Regions from separate parts of the Microbacterium proteolyticum genome, predicted to be linked through region 3. Evidence: predicted binding sites of a transcription regulator. Region 3 holds the regulator's gene; each other region holds the start of a gene.
The links. Region 3 encodes HrcA, which represses chaperone genes, less so after heat shock. Its sites were predicted from a motif close to TTNGCACTCGNNNNNNNCGAGTGCNAA; they were not measured.
Positions count from the first base shown of each region.

Region 1 (7,011 bases), 580 kb from region 3:
CGGGCGGGATCTCGTTCGGATCGGGACTGGTCGTGGTGCTCCTGATCGCTGCGGCACTCCCCGCGGGGCGCGCCGGGCTGGCGCGTCTGGTCGCAGGCGTCCGCGAACACTCGGTCCCCGCCTGGATGCTGTGGGGCGGGGCCGCGGGGGCGTTCACCGTCGCGTGCCAGGGCCTCGCGGTCGCGACCATCGGCGTCGCCCTGTTCACCGTGGGATTCGTCGCCGGCCAGACCACCGGCGGGCTGCTGCTCGACCGCATCGGACACGGCCCGGCCGGAGTGGTTCCGGTGACCGTCCGCCGGATCGTCGGGGCCGTGTTGGCGCTCGCCGGAGTCGGCGTCTCGCTGACGGGCGACGGGGTGGGCGGCATCCCGGTCTGGATGCTGATCGTCCCCGTGATCGCGGGCGCCGGCGTCGCGTGGCAACAGGGGACGAACGGTCGTCTGCGCCTGCGCGTGCAGAGCCCCCTCGCGGCGACGGTCGTGAACTTCGCGGGCGGAACGGCGGTGCTCATCGTCGCGGGGCTCGTCCACATCGCGATCGTCGGGCCGCCACGCGCCCTTCCCGCCGATCCATGGCTGTACCTCGGGGGAACGGTCGGGGTGGTCTACATCTTCCTGTCGTCGGTGATCGTGCAGCGCACGGGTGTCCTGCTGCTGGGACTCGGATCCGTCGTCGGCCTGCTCACGACCTCGGTCGTCCTGGATGCCGTCTGGCCCGCGCCGGCGGCACCGGCGACGCCGATCGCCGTGCTCGCCGCGTCCGTGGCGATCGTCGGTGTCGTCGTGGCGGCGCTGCCGTGGCGCCGTCGGCGCCCCCGCTGAGGCCGCCGCCACGACGACGGGTCAGAGGCGCGCCTCGTCGACCTTCCGACGCTTCTTGCCTCCCGGCATCCGGGACAGGTGCTTCGCGGCATCCACGGTCTTGCGCCGAGTGGGTCGGGAACGCACCGGCTTGCCACCGACGTACAGCCAGCCGAGCAGGACTTCGCCCTTCGCGAGGCCGTGGGCCTTGGCGAGCACCTTGCTGCGGGTGTTGTCGTCGGTGCGCCAGAACACGCCGAACCCTGCCTCGTCGAGAGCGAGACTCAGCATGTGGGCGACGCCGGAGGCGACGGCCTCCTGCTCCCACGCGGGGATCTTCTTCGAGCTGAGATCGGCGACCACGGCGATGATGAGCGGTGCGCGACGCGGCTTCGAGGACAGGCCCTTCTTGCCATCCGCTCGATTCAGGGCGCGCGCGAGCACGTCGCGGTCGGCTCCGCGGATCTCGATGAGCCGCCACGGACGCAGCGACTTGTGGTCGGCCACGCGACCGGCCGCCGCGACGAACGCCTCGAGCTCGGGTCCGGTGGGGGCGAGATCGGTGACCTTCGACCACGACCGGCGGTCGCGCATCGCCTCGAGCGCGCTCATGCCTCGTCGACGGGGGTGAAGTTCAGCGACAGCGAGTTCATGCAGTAGCGGTCACCGGTGGGCGTCCCGAACCCGTCGGGGAAGACGTGGCCCAGGTGCGAGCCGCAGTTCGCGCAGCGCACCTCGGTGCGCTGCATGCCGTGGCTGTTGTCCTCGATCAGTTCGACGGCCTCGGGGCGCACCGACTCGTAGAAGCTCGGCCACCCGCAGTGCGAGTCGAACTTGGTGCCGCTCTGGAACAGCTCGGCGCCGCACGCGGCGCACGCGTAGAGGCCGGCGCGGCTCTCATCGAGCAGCTCGCCCGTCCAGGCGCGCTCGGTGCCGGCCTGGCGCAGGACCGCGTACTGGTCGGGCGTCAGCTCTGCCCGCCACTGGTCGTCGGACTTTTCGACGGCGTAGGTCATGGATGGTCTCCTTCGTCCCCTCCATTGTCTCGTGTCCAGGACGCGCGATGCCCGTGGCGCGATAATCGCGGGGTGGACCAGGATGCCGTGACCGCCGTCGTCGACCGCTACGGGCGGTTCGCCCGCGACGAAGCGCGCGGCCGCTCCCGCGTGTACCAGGACTGGGCGCGACGGGTCGAGATCGATCCGGATGTCGCCGAGGTGCTGGCGCGGATCCCGGACACGCATCGCCAGCCGCCGCTCGTCTTCGCGGTCATGCGTCTGCTCGGCGCGCCGATGGAGACGGGGGATCGATGGGCCGCGTGGGTCGTCGCGCACGCCGACGCGATCGTCGACGAGTGCACTGGGCGGACCCTCCAGACGAACGAACCGCTGCGATGCGCCGCGCTGCTGCCGGCGCTGTCGCTCATCGAGGGGCCGATCGCGCTGATCGAGATCGGCGCCAGTGCGGGACTCTGCCTGTACCCCGACCGGTACTCGTACCGCTTCCGCGCCTCGGACGGCGCCGTGCAGATCCTCGACCCGTCGGACGGACCGAGCCCGGTGGTGCTGGAGTCCGAGATCGAGGGCGACCCTCCGCTGCGCCTCCCCGAGGTCGTGTGGCGGGCGGGGATCGACCTCGAGCCGCTCGACGCGCGGGATGCGCGCGATCGCGCCTGGCTCACCGGGCTGGTGTGGCCGGGGGAGGAGGGCCGCCGCGAGCGGATCACCGCGGCCCTCGACATCGCCGCAGGCGATCCGCCCCTCCTCGTCGAGGGGGACGGGGCCGCGGCGCTCCCGGCGCTCGCGGCGCTCGCCCCGCGCGATGCGACCCTGGTCGTCACCACGCCCGGTGTCCTCGCGCACGTGCCGCGGCGTCACCGCGGAGACGTCATCGCGGCCGCGCGTGCCGCGGGGCGGTGGGTCACCCTGGATGCCGCGGGCCTCCACGATGCGTGGAACGAGACGCCCGACCTCCGTCCGGGGGGCTTCGCGCTCGCGCTGGACGGGGAGGTCCTCGCCAGCGTCGACCCGCTCGGAGCTTGGGTGGCGTGGCATCCGGGATCCGCCTTCCGCGCGCAGTAGCGTGAGGTCGTGCCTCTCTCCGACCGTGACCGCGCGTTCCTCGCGTTCGAAGGTGAGTGGCGTCGCCACGGCGGCGCGAAGGAAGAGGCGATCCGCGCGGAGTTCGACCTCGCGCCCGCCCGGTACTACCAGCTGCTCGGGCGTCTGCTCGACGACCCAGAGGCGCTGGCGCACGACCCGATGCTGGTGCGGCGCCTCCGCCGCCGCCGGGACGAGGCCGCCGAGCAGCACCGCACGCGCCTCGGGCGCACGGCGTCACGCTGATCGGACGCTGGGGAACCGACCGGTAACATCGTCCAATGCCCAGATCGACCTTCCCGCGGGATCGCTTCGACGACCTTCCGGACGGTGACGGCCGCGTCGGCGCCCACCGGGCGGAGCGCCCTCGCTCGCGCGGGTGGCTCGTCTTCCTCTGGGCCGCGCTGGCAACGATCGTCCTCATCGTCGTCGGGATCTTCGGGGTGCTCGTGGCATCCGGGCGGATCTCGTTGTCGTCCGATCCCGAGCCGACGCCGACCGTGGCCGAGACCACTCCGCCGGCCATCGACACCTCCTACTCGGTGGTCGTCCTCAACGGCACCGCCGACGAGGGCCTCGCGGGCAACCTCCGGGATCAGATCGTGGCCCTCGGGTGGTCGGGCGACGCCGTCCAGACGGGCGACTCCGACACGACCGACTTCGCCACCACGACCGTGTACTACAAGAGTTCGGCGGACGAGCAGGCCGCGCTCGGCCTCGCCGCGGCGATCGGAAGCGCGGAGGTCGCGCAGAGCGACTTCCTCCAACCCACCGACGATCCGAACACCGCCGACGACGAAAGCGCCGAGAAGCGTCTGGTCGTGGTGATCGGTCTCGACAGGGCGGCTCAGCCCACCCCCTGAGCCCTTGCGGCCGTCCGGTGTTTCCGCGGCGTAAAAAGTTGGATGCCGCCGTGTCAACAATGGCCTCCCGGGCCGGAATCACGCGGCTCCCCGTGCTTACGATGACCACGTCGTTCAGCAACAGGAGAGTTCGCATGGCCCAAGGCACCGTCAAATGGTTCAACGCCGAGAAGGGTTACGGTTTCATCACCGTGACGGACGGCCAGGACGTCTTCGTCCACTACTCGAACATCGAGATGTCCGGCTTCCGAGTCCTCGAGGAAGGACAGGCCGTCGAGTTCACCGTCGGGTCCGGTCAGAAGGGCCCGCAGGCCGAGTCGGTTCGCCTCATCGCCTGACCGCCTCTCACTTTCCCGCACGCCGCGGTCCCCGTTCACGGGGGCCGCGGCGTCGTCGTGTCCGGGGGTGTCGTGTGGCTTGCACTCACCAGGGGCGAGTGCCAGAATGAATTAGCACTCGCTTTCGTCGAGTGCCAAAAACTGGAAGTCACCCGTCCGGGAGGGACGACAAACTTATGGCAAAGATCATCGCTTTCGACGAAGAGGCCCGTCGCGGTCTCGAGCGCGGCCTCAACACCCTGGCCGACGCCGTCAAGGTGACCCTGGGCCCCCGCGGTCGCAACGTCGTGCTCGAGAAGAAGTGGGGCGCCCCCACGATCACGAACGACGGTGTCTCGATCGCCAAGGAGATCGAGCTCGACGACCCGTACGAGAAGATCGGCGCCGAGCTGGTCAAGGAGGTCGCCAAGAAGACCGACGACGTCGCCGGTGACGGAACCACCACCGCGACCGTCCTCGCTCAGGCGCTCGTGCGCGAGGGTCTGCGCAACGTCGCGGCCGGCGCCGACCCCATCTCGCTCAAGAAGGGCATCGAGAAGGCCGTCAAGGCCGTGACCGACGAGCTCCTCGCTTCGGCCAAGGAGGTCGAGTCGAAGGAGCAGATCGCCGCGACCGCCTCCATCTCGGCCGCTGACCCCGCGATCGGCGAGCTCATCGCCGAGGCGATCGACAAGGTCGGCAAGGAGGGCGTGGTCACCGTCGAGGAGTCCAACACCTTCGGCACCGAGCTCGAGCTCACCGAAGGCATGCGCTTCGACAAGGGGTACATCAACCCCTACTTCGTCACCGACCCCGAGCGTCAGGAAGCGGTCTTCGAAGACCCGTACATCCTGATCGCGAACCAGAAGATCTCGAACATCAAGGACCTTCTGCCCATCGTCGACAAGGTGATCCAGGAGGGCAAGGAACTCCTCATCATCGCCGAGGACGTCGAGGGCGAGGCTCTCGCGACGCTCGTGCTCAACAAGATCCGCGGCATCTTCAAGTCGGTGGCCGTCAAGGCGCCCGGCTTCGGCGACCGTCGCAAGGCGCAGCTGCAGGACATCGCGATCCTCACCGGCGGCCAGGTCATCACCGAAGAGGTGGGCCTCAAGCTCGAGAACGCGACCGTCGACCTGCTCGGCCGTGCGCGCAAGGTCATCATCACCAAGGACGAGACGACCATCGTCGAGGGTGCCGGTGACTCCGCGCTGATCGAGGGTCGCGTGACCCAGATCCGCCGCGAGATCGAGAACACCGACAGCGACTACGACCGCGAGAAGCTCCAGGAGCGCCTCGCCAAGCTCGCCGGTGGCGTCGCCGTCATCAAGGCCGGTGCCGCGACCGAGGTCGAGCTCAAGGAGCGCAAGCACCGCATCGAGGACGCCGTCCGCAACGCCAAGGCCGCAGTGGAAGAGGGTGTCGTCGCCGGTGGTGGCGTCGCGCTCATCCAGGCCGGCAAGACGGCTCTGGCGAACCTCGAGCTCGTCGGTGACGAGGCCACGGGGGCGAACATCGTCCGCGTCGCCATCGAGGCTCCGCTCAAGCAGATCGCCCTCAACGCCGGCCTCGAGCCCGGCGTCGTGGCCAACAAGGTCTCCGAGCTCCCCGTGGGCCACGGCCTCAACGCCGCGACCGGCGAGTACGGTGACCTGTTCGCGCAGGGCATCATCGACCCCGCCAAGGTGACGCGCTCCGCGCTGCAGAACGCCGCATCGATCGCCGGTCTCTTCCTCACCACCGAGGCCGTCGTCGCCGACAAGCCCGAGAAGGTCGCCGCTCCCGCGGGCGACCCGACCGGCGGCATGGACTTCTGATCCACGCCTGAGCGCTGAAAGAACGCCCCCTCCTTCGGGAGGGGGCGTTCTTTCGTCGGGGCGCGAGCCGCGGGCGGCTTCGGTCGGTGTTGACTTGGCGCGAATGTACGCATGGGCAGGGTCGGCGCGGGCATTCGCCCGAAGTCAGCGGAGCGCGGCGCGGGCCAGCGCCGCGCTGCGGGGGCTACTCGTCGGCGATCTCGGGCCGAAGGGCCTCGGGGAGCCGCTCGAGCGGCTGCGTCGTGATGAGCGCGTGCTCGCTGGCATCCCGACGCTCCGCGAGCGGCAGCGACACCCGGAAGGTCGCGCCACCGCCGGGGGTGTCGGCCACCTCGACCTTCCCGTGCAGCAGGTCGACGATGGATGCCACGATCGACAGGCCGAGTCCGGAGCCGCCGGTTTCGCGGGTGCGCGAGGTGTCGGCGCGCCAGAAGCGCTGGAAGATCTGCTCGCGGATCTGCTCGGGCACACCTTCGCCGTGGTCGATGACCTCGATCCACCCCATGTCGGTCTCGGCATCCACCCCCACGCGCAAGCCGATGGGGGAGTCGTCCGGAGTGAACCGGCGGGCATTGCCGAGGAGGTTCGCGACGACCTGGCGGACGCGGTTCTCGTCACCGAGGACGATCGGTGCCAGGCTCGTCACCCGCCGCGGCTGCGCGGTCGCGTCGACCGGGCCCTTCGGTGCCGGCTCGGTCTCCGCGGTGTCGCCGGCGTCGCGTCGACGCCGGAGGCGGGAGAGCGTCGCACCGGCGATCGCCATCGCCGAGGTGGTCGGTGCCGTCCGTCGTCGGCCGGGCGTCGCCGCACCGTCCTCGGCGGGGAGTTCGGGATCGAGCGTCATGACGGGCAGGACGATGGCGGCGCGGCTGGTCGTGTCGTCGACGGTGACCTCGCGCTGCGGGGAGGTCACGCGGAGGTCGAGCGCGGCATCGCGGGCGATGGGACGCAGGTCGAGGGTCGTGATCGCCACGTCGCGTCTCTCATCGAGGCGCGCGAGCGCGAGGAGGTCTTCGACGAGGGCCCCCATGCGGATGGCTTCCTTCTCGATGCGCTCCATGGCCTGGGCCACGTCCTCATCGGATCGGATCGCCCCCATCCGGTACAGCTCG
Region 1 is NZ_CP121274.1:3,585,066-3,592,076, reverse strand. Features, by position in the region: gene P8R59_RS18035 (DMT family transporter) at 1-824, shown strand, start outside; gene P8R59_RS18030 (nitroreductase family protein) at 846-1,415, opposite strand; gene msrB (peptide-methionine (R)-S-oxide reductase MsrB) at 1,412-1,819, opposite strand; gene P8R59_RS18020 (DUF2332 domain-containing protein) at 1,892-2,884, shown strand; gene P8R59_RS18015 (DUF3263 domain-containing protein) at 2,894-3,148, shown strand; gene P8R59_RS18010 (LytR C-terminal domain-containing protein) at 3,184-3,765, shown strand; gene P8R59_RS18005 (cold-shock protein) at 3,900-4,103, shown strand; gene groL (chaperonin GroEL) at 4,280-5,899, shown strand; gene P8R59_RS17995 (sensor histidine kinase) at 6,084-7,011, opposite strand, start outside.
Region 1: the regulator HrcA is predicted to act here: its motif matches at 4,215-4,241, upstream of groL (chaperonin GroEL).

Region 2 (7,011 bases), 930 kb from region 3:
GCCGCAGCTACCGGGCCGAGGAACTCGCCCGCACGCTCGGAGAACCCTGGCGTGTCCAGACTCCGGCACCGTTCCGCGTGCTCGCCGTCGCCGACGGGATGGCGGGGGCTCATGGCTGACGTCCTCGTGGTGGGGGCGGGTCCGGTCGGGCTGGCGCTCGCCGCCGACCTCCGCGTGCGCGGCGTCGACGTCGCCATCGTGGAGCGACGAACGGGGTTGGATGCCGGGACGCGGGCGATCGGCATCCACTCCCCCTCCCTCGCGCACCTCGAGGCCTCCGGCGCGACCGACGCGCTTCTGGCCCGGGCCGTGCGCATCGGCCGCGGCGAGGCCCGCGCGGACGGCCGCACGCTCGCGACGATCCGATTCGATCGGCTGCGGGCGCGGCATCCGTTCGTCGCCGCGCTTCCCCAGTCGGACACCGTCGACGTGCTCACGGAGCTTGCGCCGGCGGTCTCGCGGGGCGTGCGCGTGACCGCGGTCCGCGAGGACGGCGCGGGAGTACGCGTGCAGGCGGTCGGTCCGACGGGCGAGGTGGATCTTCGCGCCGGGATCGTGGTGGTCGCATCGGGGTGGGCCGGGCGCGAGCTCGTGTATCGCCCGGGCGCCGTGCACACGCACCACTACTCCGACCGGTACGCGATGGTCGATGTCGCCGCCCCGGGCGATGCGACCGCGCTCGTGCACCTCGAGCGCGGCGGCGTGGTCGAGTCGTTCCCGTTGCCCGGAGGCAGACGGCGTCTCGTGGCGTGGGCGGGGAAGGCGGATGTCCCGGATGCCGCGGAGTTCCTCCGTGCGGCGCTGGCCGATCGTGTGGGGCTCGATGTGGACACGTCGACGGCGTCGACGTTCCGCGTGCGGCGCGCCGTGGCTCCCGCGCTGCGGAGGGGGCGGGTGATCGTCGTCGGCGACGCGGCGCACGAGGTCAGCCCGATCGGCGGTCAGGGCATGAACCTCGGCCTGCTGGATGCCCTCACCCTTTCTCCCCTGCTGGCGGAGTGGGTGCGCGGGACCGAACCACGACGGCTGGCCGCGTGGGAACAGGGACGTCTGGCGTCTGTCCGGCACGCCGCCCGTCTGGCGTTCCTGAACACGATGCTGGGGCGAGGCGCCTCGGCGCCCGGGCACGCGACCCGATCGGTGGCGCTGCGCACCGTGCTCCGCGGCCCGGGGGCGGCGGCGTTCACGCGCGCCTATGCGATGGACTTCGACGCCGCCGCGCGAGGCGGCTGAGCGCAGGGGCCTAGGGGCGTCCCGGGTCTCGGCGGGCCGAGCCGAGGCGGAGGGTCACGATCGGCAGGCCGTGCACTCACGTGATGACGAGCTGTGCCGCCAGCAGCAGCGCCGCGAGCATGGTCAGTCGGAACACCGCGCGCCCGGGCGGCCGTGCCACGGCGAGGGCGATCGTCGCGACCGCGACGAGCACGACCGCGCCGAAGAACACACCTCCGACGACACCTCCGCCCGACCCTGCGAAGACGGCGACGGCGCCCAGCACGATCCCCGCCGCAGCGGCGACGACGCTGACGCGGGCGCCGAGCCGGTGCGGCAATCCGCGCACCCCGGTCGCACGGTCGTCGTCGAGATCGCGGACGACGTTCGTCAGGTGCACTGCGGCGCCCAGTGCCGCCCCCGCGAGCGAGGCCCACGGCGCGGCGAGCGCGGGAGCCGGCAGCGCGAGGGTCGGGAACGAGGGGAACAGACCGAAGCTGACCAGGAACGGCACGATCGACAGCGGCGTGGACTTCAGCCCCGCGTTGTAGGCCCAGGCCGAGGCGAGCGCGAGCGCGTGGGCGGCGACGAGTCCCGGTCCGAGCGGCGCCGAAAGCGCGAGAGCCAGGGCGAGGGATGCCACCGCCACCCCGAGCGCCCGTTCCGGGGTGAGCGCTCCGCTGGCGACCGGCTTGTCGGTGCGTCCAACGGCGACGTCGCGGCCGGCGTCGATCGCGTCGTTCGACAGCCCGACGGAGACCTGACCTGCGAACACGGCGACGACGAGCAGCAGCAGACGCCACGGCTCGAGACCGGCGGCGACGCCGAGCGCCAGCGACAGGGTCGTGACGACGAGCGTCGGTCCGGGATGCGTCGCACCCCAGAGCGCCCGCACGAGCGGTGTCTTCGCGGGGGCATCGGGCACGTGACGACGGTACCGCCTCCCGCGCGCCCGGGGCGGGCGGCCCGTCACGGCCCCAGGGAACTATCGCCTCCAGGAATAGCGGCGCTCGGAAGCAGCAGCGCTCGGAAACAGCAGCGCGCTCGAGGTCAGCGGCAGGCCCGAAGTCTGTTCCGTGCTCACGGACCCGCCGTCTCGTCATCATCGACCCGCTTCTCCCAGGGGAGTGGGTTGGGTGCGAATCGAACACTGGCGGGTGGGACGGCGGAGGGATACGGATCGGGGTGGTCGGTGTAGACGCGGCCGGTGGGTGAGGTCCATTCGAGGAGTCCGTCGGGGAGCTGCGTCACGCTCCAGCGCGTGAACTGCTTCTGCGTGTGGTGCCGTTGGCACAGGCAGGCGAGATTGCGGACGTCGGTGGTCCCGCCGTGCGCCCAGTCGGTGGTGTGGTCGATCTCGCAACGGATCGCGGGAGCAGTGCACCCGGGCCATCGGCAGCGGCGGTCACGGGCACGCAGGTGCCGGTCGATCGCGGTGGTGCGGTGGTAGGTGTCGGTGTGCAGGACGGCGCCGGTGACGGGGTGGGTGATCACCCGATCCCAGGGGACGCGGGTGGCCTCGGCGAGGCGCCGTGCGGTTTCCGCATCGATGGGACCGCGGCCGACGAGCTCGGCCGGAGCCGCGTTCTCCCCTCCCGGCGCGAGCATGGTCATGGCCGGCACGACGACCTGGACCCTCGCGCGGATCTTGCCGAGGGTGCCGGGTCCGTCGTCGGGTCGGGTGGGGTCGAGAGTCGGGTCGCCGGTGAGGAGCATGTCGGCGAACACGTCCGCCCGCACCTGGTCCATCGTGCGCGTATCCGGCTTCGGGAGGACGGGACCGGCGACCGGGTCGCCGTCGACGGCACCGTCACCGCTCGCCCGGCCCGTCGGCGACGGAGTCCCCCCTCGGGTGACCCCGCCCGTCGAGGCCATGTCGCCGGAGGCGGCATCGCCGAGTGCGTCGCCCGCCTTCGCGTCCCGCGCCGCGTCCACGATGACCCGGGCCTGCTGCGTCACCCGGTCGTGGATCGCTTCGGCGAGCACGGTCGGGAGGGTCGCGATCAGATCCGACATGCCCTCCGCCGCCGGGACCACGCGCACGCACCGCAACTCGCGCGCGGCCCGGTGGCGCTCGGTGACCGTCCGCGGATGCAACCTCTGCGCGGCCACGGCGAGCCGGCTCTTCAACCGGCCCGGACTGGACGCCTCCCCCGCGAGGGACACGGCCTCGGCATCGAAGACCGCCCTCCGTTCCACCGGCAGCCCCGCCCCGGCGTCCGCGATCACCCGCACATACCGCCGCGATATCGCCCCGCTCTCCCACGCCGCGACGGTTCGCGGGAACGACTCCACCAGCGTCATCGCGTCGTCGATGTCGCGCTGCACCGTCCGATCCGACCCCCGGCACGCGGCCGCCACCTCGGACGCCACCTCCCGCAACGCCATCTCCGCGGCTCGCACCGACGCCCGTGTCGTCGCCGCGGCATCCAGCGCGAGTCGTCCGACCGCGGCCAACGCCCGTACGCGCGCGACCTCCGCCGACGCGACCGCAGCCTCGGCGACGACGACATCCGCGACCAGACCCGCCAACACCCCCACGTCGATCGCCACGACCCTCGACCCGGACGGCTCGGGCGAAACATTCGAAGACATATCCGAACGCTGAACGAAACCCACGACGTTTCCCAGATCAGGTGGCAAATCTGTGAACAACTTCCGACCTGCGAGACCTGTGCAGAAGGGGCGCACGGCCCGCGACATCGCAGCGACGACGCGGCGCCCACCGCGCGCCCCGACGACGCGACGACCGCCACGCAACACGCACCTGAACTCTTGGCACTCTCCCTACGAGAGTGCTAATCTGACACCAAGTTGAGCGACAGAGGCTCAACTTCAATGAACCTTCCGGATGCCGCATCCGGACCGATCGAAAAGGAGAACGACCATGGCCACCTACGACCCCTTCCGCGACCTCGACCGCCTCGCGTCGACGCTCCTCGACGCCCGCCGCGGCGGACCGCGACGCATGCCGATGGACCTGTACCGCGACGGCGACCACTACGTCCTGTCCGCCGACCTTCCGGGCGTCGACCCGGGCTCGGTCGACATCGACGTCGACGGTCAGCTGCTCACGATCCGCGCCGAGCGCACCCTCGCCGCGGGTGACGACGTCAAGTGGATCACGCGCGAGCGAGAGACCGCGTCGTTCGTCCGACAGCTGAACCTCGGCCAGGGCATCGACACCGAGCGCATCAGCGCCGCCTACCGCAATGGAGTGCTCTCCGTCACGATCCCCGTGAGCGAGAAGGCGAAGCCGCGTCGGATCGCGGTGTCCACCGACGACGCCGGCGACGTGATCGAGGCTCACGAGAGCACCCCGCAGCCGATCGAGCAGTGAGCACCCCGGAGGGGGCGGCCGACGGGTCGCCCCCTCCGCCCGTGTCAAGGCCCTCGGCGATCCGGAGCGCTGCCCGCAGAGTGCTCCGGTGTCCGCGACCCTCTCCCCCCACGATCCGCCGGCCGCCATCGACGCCGATGACGTGCCCGCCCTTCCCTTCACTCCGCGCGGCCCGGTGAGCGCCGCCGTCCTGCACCACCTCGGCGTGGGCGCGGCGACGAACCACACGGTCCTCGCCGACGCGGCCGCCGCCGCGTCGCCCGACGTCGAGACCGACGACGACCTTCAGCTCGCCCTCTTCGCGCTGTACGCCTCGGCCTACGGGTCGGTCTCGGCGTTCGACCCCGAGCTCGAGTGGGAGCCGTCGCTCATCGCCACCCGCGGCGTCATCGAGCGGGCGTTCGAGGCCGCGCTGCGAGCGCGTATCCTCCCGCCCGAACTCCCGGCGGCGACCGCGGATGCCGTGGCCCGCGCGCTCTTCACCCTGACCGCCGCCGACGGCGGTCCGAGCCTCTCGCGCCACCTCGCGAAGAAGGCGACCCTCGACCAGGCGCACGAGTTCCTCGTGCACCGCTCGGTCTATACGCTGCGGGAGGCCGATCCGCACTCCTGGGCGATCCCGCGCCTGGCCGGACGCCCGAAAGCCGCGCTCGTGGAGATCCAGTCCGACGAGTACGGCGGCGGCAACCCCGAGCGCGTCCACGCCGAGCTCTTCGCCCGTGCCGTGCGCGCGGCCGGGCTCTCCGACGCCTATGGCGCCTACGTCGACGACGTGCCCGCCGTGACCCTGGCATCTCACAATGCGATGTCGATGTTCGGCCTCAACCGGCGCCTCCTCGGCGCGATCGTCGGACACCTCGCGGCGTTCGAGATGACGTCCTCGATCCCGAACCGCCTGTACGCCGAGGGATTGCGTCGACTGGGCTTCGATGACGACGTGTGCGGCTACTTCGACGAGCACGTCGAAGCCGACGCGGTGCACGAGCAGATCGCGGCCCGCGACCTCGCCGGCACCCTCGCCGAGGACCGCCCCGATCTGCTCCCCGACATCCTGTTCGGCGCCGCCGTCTGCCTGAGCGTCGATGGTCGCGTGGGCGAGCACCTGCTCGATGCCTGGGGGCGTGGCGCGTCCTCACTGCGCCCCGAGGACGCCCGGTGACCGCCGAGCGTCCGCGCATCACGGCCTATCCCGACGGTCCTCTGCTCGTGCGCGGAGACGTGGACCTGCGCGACGCCGACGGCGCCCCGATCGATAAGCGCCGGCGCACGGTGGCGCTGTGCCGGTGCGGCCTGTCCACGATCAAGCCGTTCTGCGACGGGACGCACAAGCCCGCCGGGTTCCGCACCGACGACTGACCCATCCGTCGCGGACGGTCCGCGCGACCCGGCATCCTGAGCCCGATCGCCCACGCCGGAGTCGTTCCCGCCGACGGGGATGCCGTCACTTCGCCGCGCGCTCGCCGTCCACGGGCCGGGAGAGTTCGGCATCCAGCGCGTCGACGAGGCGCGCGAAGGTCTCGTCCACCGACTCGGGCTGACGGAAACCGCCGACCCTCTCCAGATCGGTGAACCCGTGCAGAGCCGAACGGACGTACCGGATGCGGTGGACGTCGGCCGCCCCCGCGCCGTACCCGGCGAGCGCCCGGGTGATCTCGTCTACGACCTCGGCCGCCGCCTGCTCCCACTCGGGACCGGTCCCCCCGCGCTGGGCGAGTTCGTACATGCCGGGACGCTCGCGTGCGAAACCCCGGTAGGCCGCGGCCAGCGCCGCGAGGGCGTCGCGGGACGACACCCCGCGCGACGATCGCGCGAGGGCGTCGCCGAAGGCGCGGGTGGCGGCGAGCGCGAGGCGATCCGTCAGATCGCCGAGACCGCCGACGTGCTTGTACAGGCTAGGAGCGGCGACGCCGAGGGCGGCGGCGACGCGGGAGAGCGTCAGGGATGCCACTCCTTCGGCGTCGACGAGCTCGGCGGCGCGGCGGACGACGACGTCGGCGTCAAGACCGGCCCGCGGCACCGGTCACCTCCGCGAGGAGCATGAGCACCCGGTCGGCGACGACGTCGGGAGCCTCGAGCATCGGCGCGTGGCCCACGCCGGGGACGAGCTGGACGTCGGCGGAGAGCTCGCCGGCGAGCCAGGCGGCCTCGGCGGCGGGGTCCTTCCAGTCGGGGTCCGCCTCTCCCATCAGGACGAGCGCGGGAGCGGTGACGCGCGGCAGGAACGGCGCGACGACGGAGTGATCGACGCGCGTGGTGCGGGAGAACGCCCGCCACCGTCCGGGCCGCGCGAGTCGGCGCGACAGGTGTGCGGCCCGTTCGCGCGCACCGACGCCGAGTCCCGGCCACAGCGACGCGGAGTAGCCGCGCCAGACGGCCGGCCCCCAGGGACGGGCGAGCAGCACGCGCAGGAGCATCCCGAGCGCGGCGTTGCCGTTGCGGGCGAAGGGCCCGAGCAGCAC
Region 2 is NZ_CP121274.1:101,946-108,956, forward strand. Features, by position in the region: gene P8R59_RS01270 (methyltransferase domain-containing protein) at 1-119, shown strand, start outside; gene P8R59_RS01275 (FAD-dependent oxidoreductase) at 112-1,233, shown strand; gene P8R59_RS01280 (UbiA family prenyltransferase) at 1,310-2,137, opposite strand; gene P8R59_RS01285 (HNH endonuclease signature motif containing protein) at 2,293-3,807, opposite strand; gene P8R59_RS01290 (Hsp20/alpha crystallin family protein) at 4,100-4,552, shown strand; gene P8R59_RS01295 (iron-containing redox enzyme family protein) at 4,728-5,711, shown strand; gene P8R59_RS01300 (CDGSH iron-sulfur domain-containing protein) at 5,708-5,908, shown strand; gene P8R59_RS01305 (TetR/AcrR family transcriptional regulator) at 5,994-6,569, opposite strand; gene P8R59_RS01310 (alpha/beta fold hydrolase) at 6,550-7,011, opposite strand, start outside.
Region 2: the regulator HrcA is predicted to act here: its motif matches at 3,988-4,014, upstream of P8R59_RS01290 (Hsp20/alpha crystallin family protein).

Region 3 (7,011 bases):
CAGGATCGCCTCGCCGAGCACCTCGGACGGGCGGGGCCCGCCGTCGGAGCGGAGGATGCGGCTGGAGCTCGAGACATCGGACGGGTCGAGGCCCTGGCCGTTGCGGGTCATCGTGAGGAGCTCCTCGACGAGACCCTTCGCCGCGGCCACGGCCGATGCGCCCCCGGTGAGGGTGATCTCGTTGCCGCGCACGTGGACGTCGACCTCGGGGTGCTCCTTCTCGACCACGCGCAGCAGGCGGTCGTGGGGGCCCAGGAGCTGGACCATGGCGACGCCGTCGGCGTACAGACGCTCGACGACGGGTTCTTCGGGGGAATCAGCCACCCGTGCTCTTTTCGTTCAGTCCGCCCGCGAGAACGTGGGCGTGTACATGGAAGACCGTCTGACCGGCACCGGCGCCGGTGTTGAAGACGAGTCGGAAGTCGCCGTCGGCGTGCTCGGCGGCCACGGAGTTCGCGAGCCCCACGATCTCGGTCAGAAGGTCGGGGTCGCCGGCGGCCAGCTCCACGACGTTGCGGTACTGCTCGGTCTTGGGGATCACCAGCAGGTGCACCGGCGCCTGCGGCGCGATGTCGCGGATCGCGAAGGCGTTCTCGGTCTCGGCGACGATCTCGGCGGGGATCTCGCCCTGGAGGATGCGCGTGAAGATCGACGGCTCGGTCATGGCATCCAGTCTATCGACGGGGTCCGACGCCGGGCCGGGAGGAGGCGCTACCAGCGTCCCGTCGCGGCGGAGAGCACGGAGATCGCCGCCGCGCCCGCGGTCGAGGTGCGCAGCACCGTGTCGCCGAGGCGGACGAGCCGGGCACCCGCCGCCCGCAGCGCGTCGAGCTCCTCGGGCGCGATGCCGCCCTCGGGGCCCACGACGAGCACGACGTCACGATCGTCGGACGAATCGGATGCCACGGCGGTCAGCCTCTCGACGGCGGACGGCTCCAACACGAGGACGTGCGCGTCGCCCGCCCGCGCGACCAGATCCGACAGACGTGCGATGCCCTCGACCTCGGGGATCCACGCACGATGCGCCTGCTTCGCCGCCTCGCGGACGATCGTGCGCCAGCGGGCGAGGCCCTTCTCGGCCTTGGCATCCCACCGCGAGACGCTCCGCGCGGCCTGCCAGGGGACGATCGCGTCGACTCCCAGCTCGGTCGCCGCCTGCACCGCGAGCTCGTCCCGGTCGCCCTTCGCGAGCGCCTGCACGAGGACGATGCGCGGCGACGGCGCGGGAACCTCGTCGCGCGCGGTGATCCGCACGTCCACCTGCTTGGGCGTCGCGGCCGTCACGACACCGTCGAGCCACACTCCGCGTCCGTCGCCGAGCGTCACCGCCTCGTCGACGCGCACGCGCCGGACCGCGGCGGCGTGGTGCGCCTCCGGACCGGTCAGCACGACGGCGTCGCCGATCCCCGCGGCCGCCGCGTCGTCCGTGACGAAGTGCAGCGCCACGATCAGTGCCGGAAGCGGTCGCGGAATTTCGAGAACAGGCCCTGCTGGTGCTCGGCCAGGCGCGGCTGGGGGGCCTTCGTGCGCTTGGCGAACTCCTCGATGAGGGCGCGCTCCTTGTGGTCCAGTCGCGTCGGGGTCACCACGTGCACGCCGATCTTCAGATCGCCGCGCTGGCTGCCGCGCAGCGGCGTGATGCCCCGGCCCTTGATCGTCAGCACGTCGCCGGACTGCACGCCCGGTCGCACCTCGAGGTCGACGCTGCCGTCGAGCGACTCGATCGTCGTGGCGGTGCCGAGGATGGCATCCGGCATCGAGACCTCGAGGGTCGCGAGCAGGTCGTCGCCCTCGCGGCTGAAGGCGTCGTGCGACTCGACGGTGATCTCGAGGTAGAGGTCGCCGTTCGGGCCGCCCGCGGGACCGACCTCGCCCGAGCCGGGGAGCTGCAGGCGCAGGCCCGTCTCGACGCCGGCGGGGATGTCGACCGACACCGTGCGGCGGGCGCGGACGCGCCCCTGACCCTGGCAGGTTCCGCAGGGGTACGGGATCGTCGTGCCGTGGCCCTGGCAGACGCTGCAGGGCTGGCTCGTCACGACGTTGCCGAGGAGGCTGCGGACCGTGCGCTGCACGTGCCCCGACCCGTGGCAGATGTCGCAGGTCACCTCGCTCGTCCCGGGCTGCGTGCACGCGCCCTGGCAGGTCTCGCACAGGACCGCGGTGTCGACCTCGAGGTCGCGGTGCACGCCGAAGACGACGTCGCCGAGCTCGAGCGTGACGCGGACCAGAGCGTCCTGCCCGCGTTCGCGGCGGGACCGGGGACGCGGGCCGCGCCCGCCCCCGCCCTGCGCGCCGCCGAAGAACGTCTCGAAGATGTCGCTGAAGCCGCCGAAGCCGGCCGCTCCGCCGCCGCCGAACGGGTTCTGGTCGCCGCCCATGTCGTAGCGGCGACGCTGCTCGGGATCGCTCAGCACGTCGTAGGCGTGGGTGACGAGCTTGAACCGCTCGGACGCGTCCTCGCCGGGGTTCACGTCCGGGTGGAGCTCGCGCGCGAGACGCCGGTACGCACGCTTGATGTCGTCGGGGCCGGCGTCGCGCGCGACGCCGAGGACCTCGTAGTGGTCAGCCACAATCGCCTTCCTGCCCGCTCACGCGGGGTCGTTCCGTTTCCGTGCGGTTCTCGTCAACGAGCGGTGTCGTCGTCTTCGAGCATCCGGGTGAGGTAGTGCGCGACGGCGCGGACCGCCGCGAGGTTGGAGGAGTAGTCCATGCGCATGGGGCCCAGCAGGCCCACGCGCGCGCCGCCCGCGGAACCGTCGTACCGGCTCGCGAGGACGGATGCCTCCACCAGACCGAACGGTTCGTTCTCGCGGCCGATGCTGGCCGAAAGACCCTGCTCGTCGGCCACCATCTCGGTCATGAGCCGCAGCAGCGTGACCTGTTCCTCGATGGCCTCGAGAAGCGGGTAGATGCTGCCGCGGAAGTCGGATTCGCGCTTGGCGAGGGTCGCCGCGCCCGCCATGACCAGGCGGTCCTGACGGAACTCCTCGAGCTCTTCGCCGACGACGCGGAGCACCGCGTCTGCGATCGCGTCGAGCGCATTGCCGGGTCGCGGCGCGTCGGTCGTCGCGACCGTCTGCGCGCAGTCGGCGACGCTGCGGCCCACGAGCAGCGCGCCCACCCGCGCCCGCAGCTGGACGATGTCGCCCTCGGACGGCTCGAACGGGACCAGGGCGATCCGCTGGGAGACGCGGCCGGTGTCGGTGACGAGGATGACGAGCACACGGGGGCCGCCGAGGGCGACCAGCTCCACGTGCGAGAGGTTCGCGCGGGCGAACGAGGGATACTGCACGATCGCGACCTGGCCGGTCAGCTGCGTCAGCGCGCGCACCGTCCGCGCGAGAAGGTCGTCGAGGTCGCCGGCCTCGTCGAGGAAGGACGTGATGGCGCTCCGCTGCGCCGAAGACAGCGGGCGGAGCTCGGCGAGGTGGTCGACGAAGACGCGGTAGCCCTTGTCGGTCGGCACGCGCCCCGACGACGTGTGGGGAGCGACGATGAGGTCTTCGTCCTCCAGCAGCGCCATGTCGTTGCGGATCGTCGCCGCCGACACCCCGAAGGCGTGCCGCTCGACGATCGCCTTGCTGCCGACGGGTTCGCGCGTGTCGACGTAGTCCTGGACGATCGCGCGGAGCACTTGCAAGCCGCGTTCGGACACCATGGCCGGCTCCCTCCTCCTGGCACTCCGGTCACCTGAGTGCCAATTCTAGAGCACCCGCCCGCCGTGGAGCCGGAAGCGCGCTCAGGCGGTGAGGGCGCGGACGACGGCGTCGGCGAGCAGCCGGCCCCGACGCGTGAGCACGATGCGCCCGCGCACGGCATCCTGCCCTTCGACGAGGCCGTCGGCGATGAGGGATGCCACGGCCTTCCGGCCCGCGCCGAGGAGTTCGGACACCGGCAACCCCTCGCGGATCCGGCTGCGCAGGAGCACGGACTCGAGGCGCCGTGCGGTCTCGTCCGGCCGCTCGCGTGCCGCGGCCGGCGACTCCCCCGCGGCCAGGCGCTGCGCGTACGCCGCGGGATGCTTCACGTTCCACCACCGGAGTCCGGCGACGTGGCTGTGCGCGCCCGGGCCAAAGCCCCACCAGTCGGTGCCGCGCCAGTATGCGAGGTTGTGCCGCGAGCGGCGGGCCGTGTCGGTCGCCCAGTTCGACACCTCGTACCAGTCGTAGCCGGCACCGCCGAGGAGGTCGTCGGCGAGCTCGTACATGTCGGCCTGCAGGTCGTCATCCGGCATCGCCACGACGCCGGAGCGGATCTGCCGGGCGAGCTTCGTGCCGTCCTCGACGATCAGCGCGTACGCCGAGACGTGATCGGGCCGCAGCGCCGTCGCCGTCTCGAGCGACGCGCGCCAGTCGTCGAGCGACTCCCCCGGCGCGCCGTAGATGAGATCGAGCGACACGTCGAGGCCCGCGCGGCGAGCCGACGCGACCGCCGTCGCGACGTTGCGCGGGTCGTGGGTGCGGTCGAGCACCGCCAGGACGTGCGGCTGCGCGGACTGCATCCCGATCGACAGCCGGGTCACGCCCGCCGCCGCCAGCGTCTCGGCGACGCGGTCGTCGACGGTGTCGGGGTTCGCCTCCACCGTCACCTCGGCACCGTCGGCGATGCCGAACTCGTCGCGCACGGTCCCCAGCATCCGTGCCAGATCCCCCGGCGGCAGCAGCGTGGGGGTGCCGCCCCCGAAGAACACGGTGGATGCCGCACGCCGCCCGCCCGCGGCATCCATCACCCCGCCCGCCAGGCGCACCTCGGCGGCCAGCGTGTCGGCGAAGTCCTCCTGGCGCGCACCGCGGAGCTCGCTCGACGTGTAGGTGTTGAAGTCGCAGTAGCCGCAGCGCACCCGGCAGAACGGGACGTGCAGGTACACGCCGAAGTCGGCGGCGGGATCGAGCGGCAGGTCGTCGGGCAGTCGCCCGTCGACGGGGGCCGGATCGCCGAGTGGGAGCGGTCCGCCCATCAGGAGGTGTACAGCGGCGAGATCGCCCGCAGGTACCGCTGGAACAGCGCCCGCCGGCGACGGCGCACGAGACCGAGGAAGACCCGGTACGACGGCGCCGTGGGGCGGTCGAAGGCCCGCACGACGAACCACACCTCGTCGTTGTTGCGCCACTCGACCGAGAACAGTTCCTCGCCGCTGACGATCGAGTGTCCGACGGTGCCGAGGATGTAGCCCACGCGCCGCGGCTCTTCGAACACCGAGATCACGCGCAGGTGGGCGTCGGCGCGGTGGCCGTCGACCTTGCCGTGCACGCGGACGCTCGTGCCGGGGCGGACGAAGGGCGTCCCGTCGGCGGCGAACCGCTGCTCGGACTCGAGACGGCTGGGAGCGATCGGGGCGCCCTCCGCATCGAAACCGACGCCCGAGTAGCCGCCGTCGGCCGCCGGGCGCACGTCGCTGATGCTCAGCTCCTCGGACCGCAGTGGTGCCCACGACAGCAGGAGCTCGCCCGCCGCGACGAACCGCTCCTCGCCGCTGCCGATCCGCCACGCGTCCTCGGCGGGCACCGAGTGCTCCGGCGGATACTGCATCAGGTCGTGCGCCTGGGTGGCGCCGACCGCCGCGTAGTCGACCGTGTCGTCGGTGAAGTTCTGCCGGCGCATGATCCACCCCTCTCGGTTGTAAGCGCTACTTCTTGGTCTCGACGTCGCCGGACAGGGCGGCGATGAACGCCTCCTGCGGCACCTCGACGCGGCCCACCATCTTCATGCGCTTCTTGCCTTCCTTCTGCTTCTCGAGCAGCTTGCGCTTACGGGTGATGTCACCGCCGTAGCACTTGGCGAGCACGTCCTTGCGGATCGCGCGGATGGTCTCGCGCGCGATGATGCGCGCACCGATCGCGGCCTGGATGGGCACCTCGAACTGCTGCCGGGGAATGAGCTTGCGCAGGCGCTCGGCCATCAGCGTGCCGTACGCGTAGGCCTTCTCGCGGTGGACGATCGAGCTGAAGGCATCCACCTTCTCGCCCTGCAGCAGGATGTCGACCTTGACCAGGTCGGCGGTCTGCTGACCGGCCGGTTCGTAGTCGAGGCTCGCGTAGCCCTGCGTGCGGCTCTTCAGATGGTCGAAGAAGTCGAAGACGATCTCGCCGAGCGGCATGTTGTACCGCAGCTCGACGCGGTCTTCGCTGAGGTAGTCCATGCCGAGCAGCGTGCCGCGGCGCGACTGGCACAGCTCCATGACCGTTCCGACGTAGTCCTTCGGCAGCAGGATGCCGACCTTCACGATCGGCTCGGACACCGAGGCGACGCGACCGTCGGGGTACTCGCTGGGGTTGGTGACCGAGACCGTCTCGCCCGTGTCGGTGGTGACCTCGTACGTCACCGACGGGGCGGTGGTGATGAGGTCGAGGCCGAACTCGCGCGAGAGGCGCTCGGTGATGATCTCGAGGTGCAGGAGCCCCAGGAAGCCGGCGCGGAAGCCGAAGCCGAGCGCGACCGAGGTCTCGGGCTCGTATTGCAGCGAGGCGTCGGAGAGCTTGAGCTTGTCGAGGGCTTCGCGCAGCTCCGCGTAGTCGCTGCCGTCGATCGGGTAGATGCCCGAGAAGACCATGGGCTTCGGGTCGGTGTATCCGGCGAGGGCCTCGGTGGCGGGCTTGCGGTGGTTGGTGATCGTGTCGCCGACCTTGGACTGCCGCACGTCCTTCACACCGGTGATCAGGTAGCCGACCTCACCGACGCCGAGACCCTTGGTGGGCACCGGCTCGGGGCTCGAGACACCGATCTCCAGCAGTTCGTGCGTCGCTGTCGTCGACATCATCTGGATGCGTTCGCGCGGCGACAGCGCGCCGTCGACCATGCGGACGTACGTCACCACACCGCGGTACGCGTCGTACACGGAGTCGAAGATCATCGCGCGGGCCGGGGCGTCGGCCTTGCCGACCGGGGCCGGGATCTTCTCGACGATGAGGTCGAGCAGCTCTTCGACTCCCATGCCCGTCTTGCCGCTCACCCGCAGCACGTCTTCCGGTTTGCCGCCGATGAGACCCGCGAGTTCGGCCGCGTACTTCTCGG
Region 3 is NZ_CP121274.1:3,008,232-3,015,242, forward strand. Features, by position in the region: gene P8R59_RS15065 (PhoH family protein) at 1-267, opposite strand, end outside; gene P8R59_RS15070 (HIT domain-containing protein) at 317-664, opposite strand; gene P8R59_RS15075 (16S rRNA (uracil(1498)-N(3))-methyltransferase) at 712-1,446, opposite strand; gene dnaJ (molecular chaperone DnaJ) at 1,449-2,570, opposite strand; gene hrcA (heat-inducible transcriptional repressor HrcA) at 2,624-3,658, opposite strand; gene hemW (radical SAM family heme chaperone HemW) at 3,740-4,957, opposite strand; gene P8R59_RS15095 (DUF1990 family protein) at 4,957-5,601, opposite strand; gene lepA (translation elongation factor 4) at 5,627-7,011, opposite strand, start outside.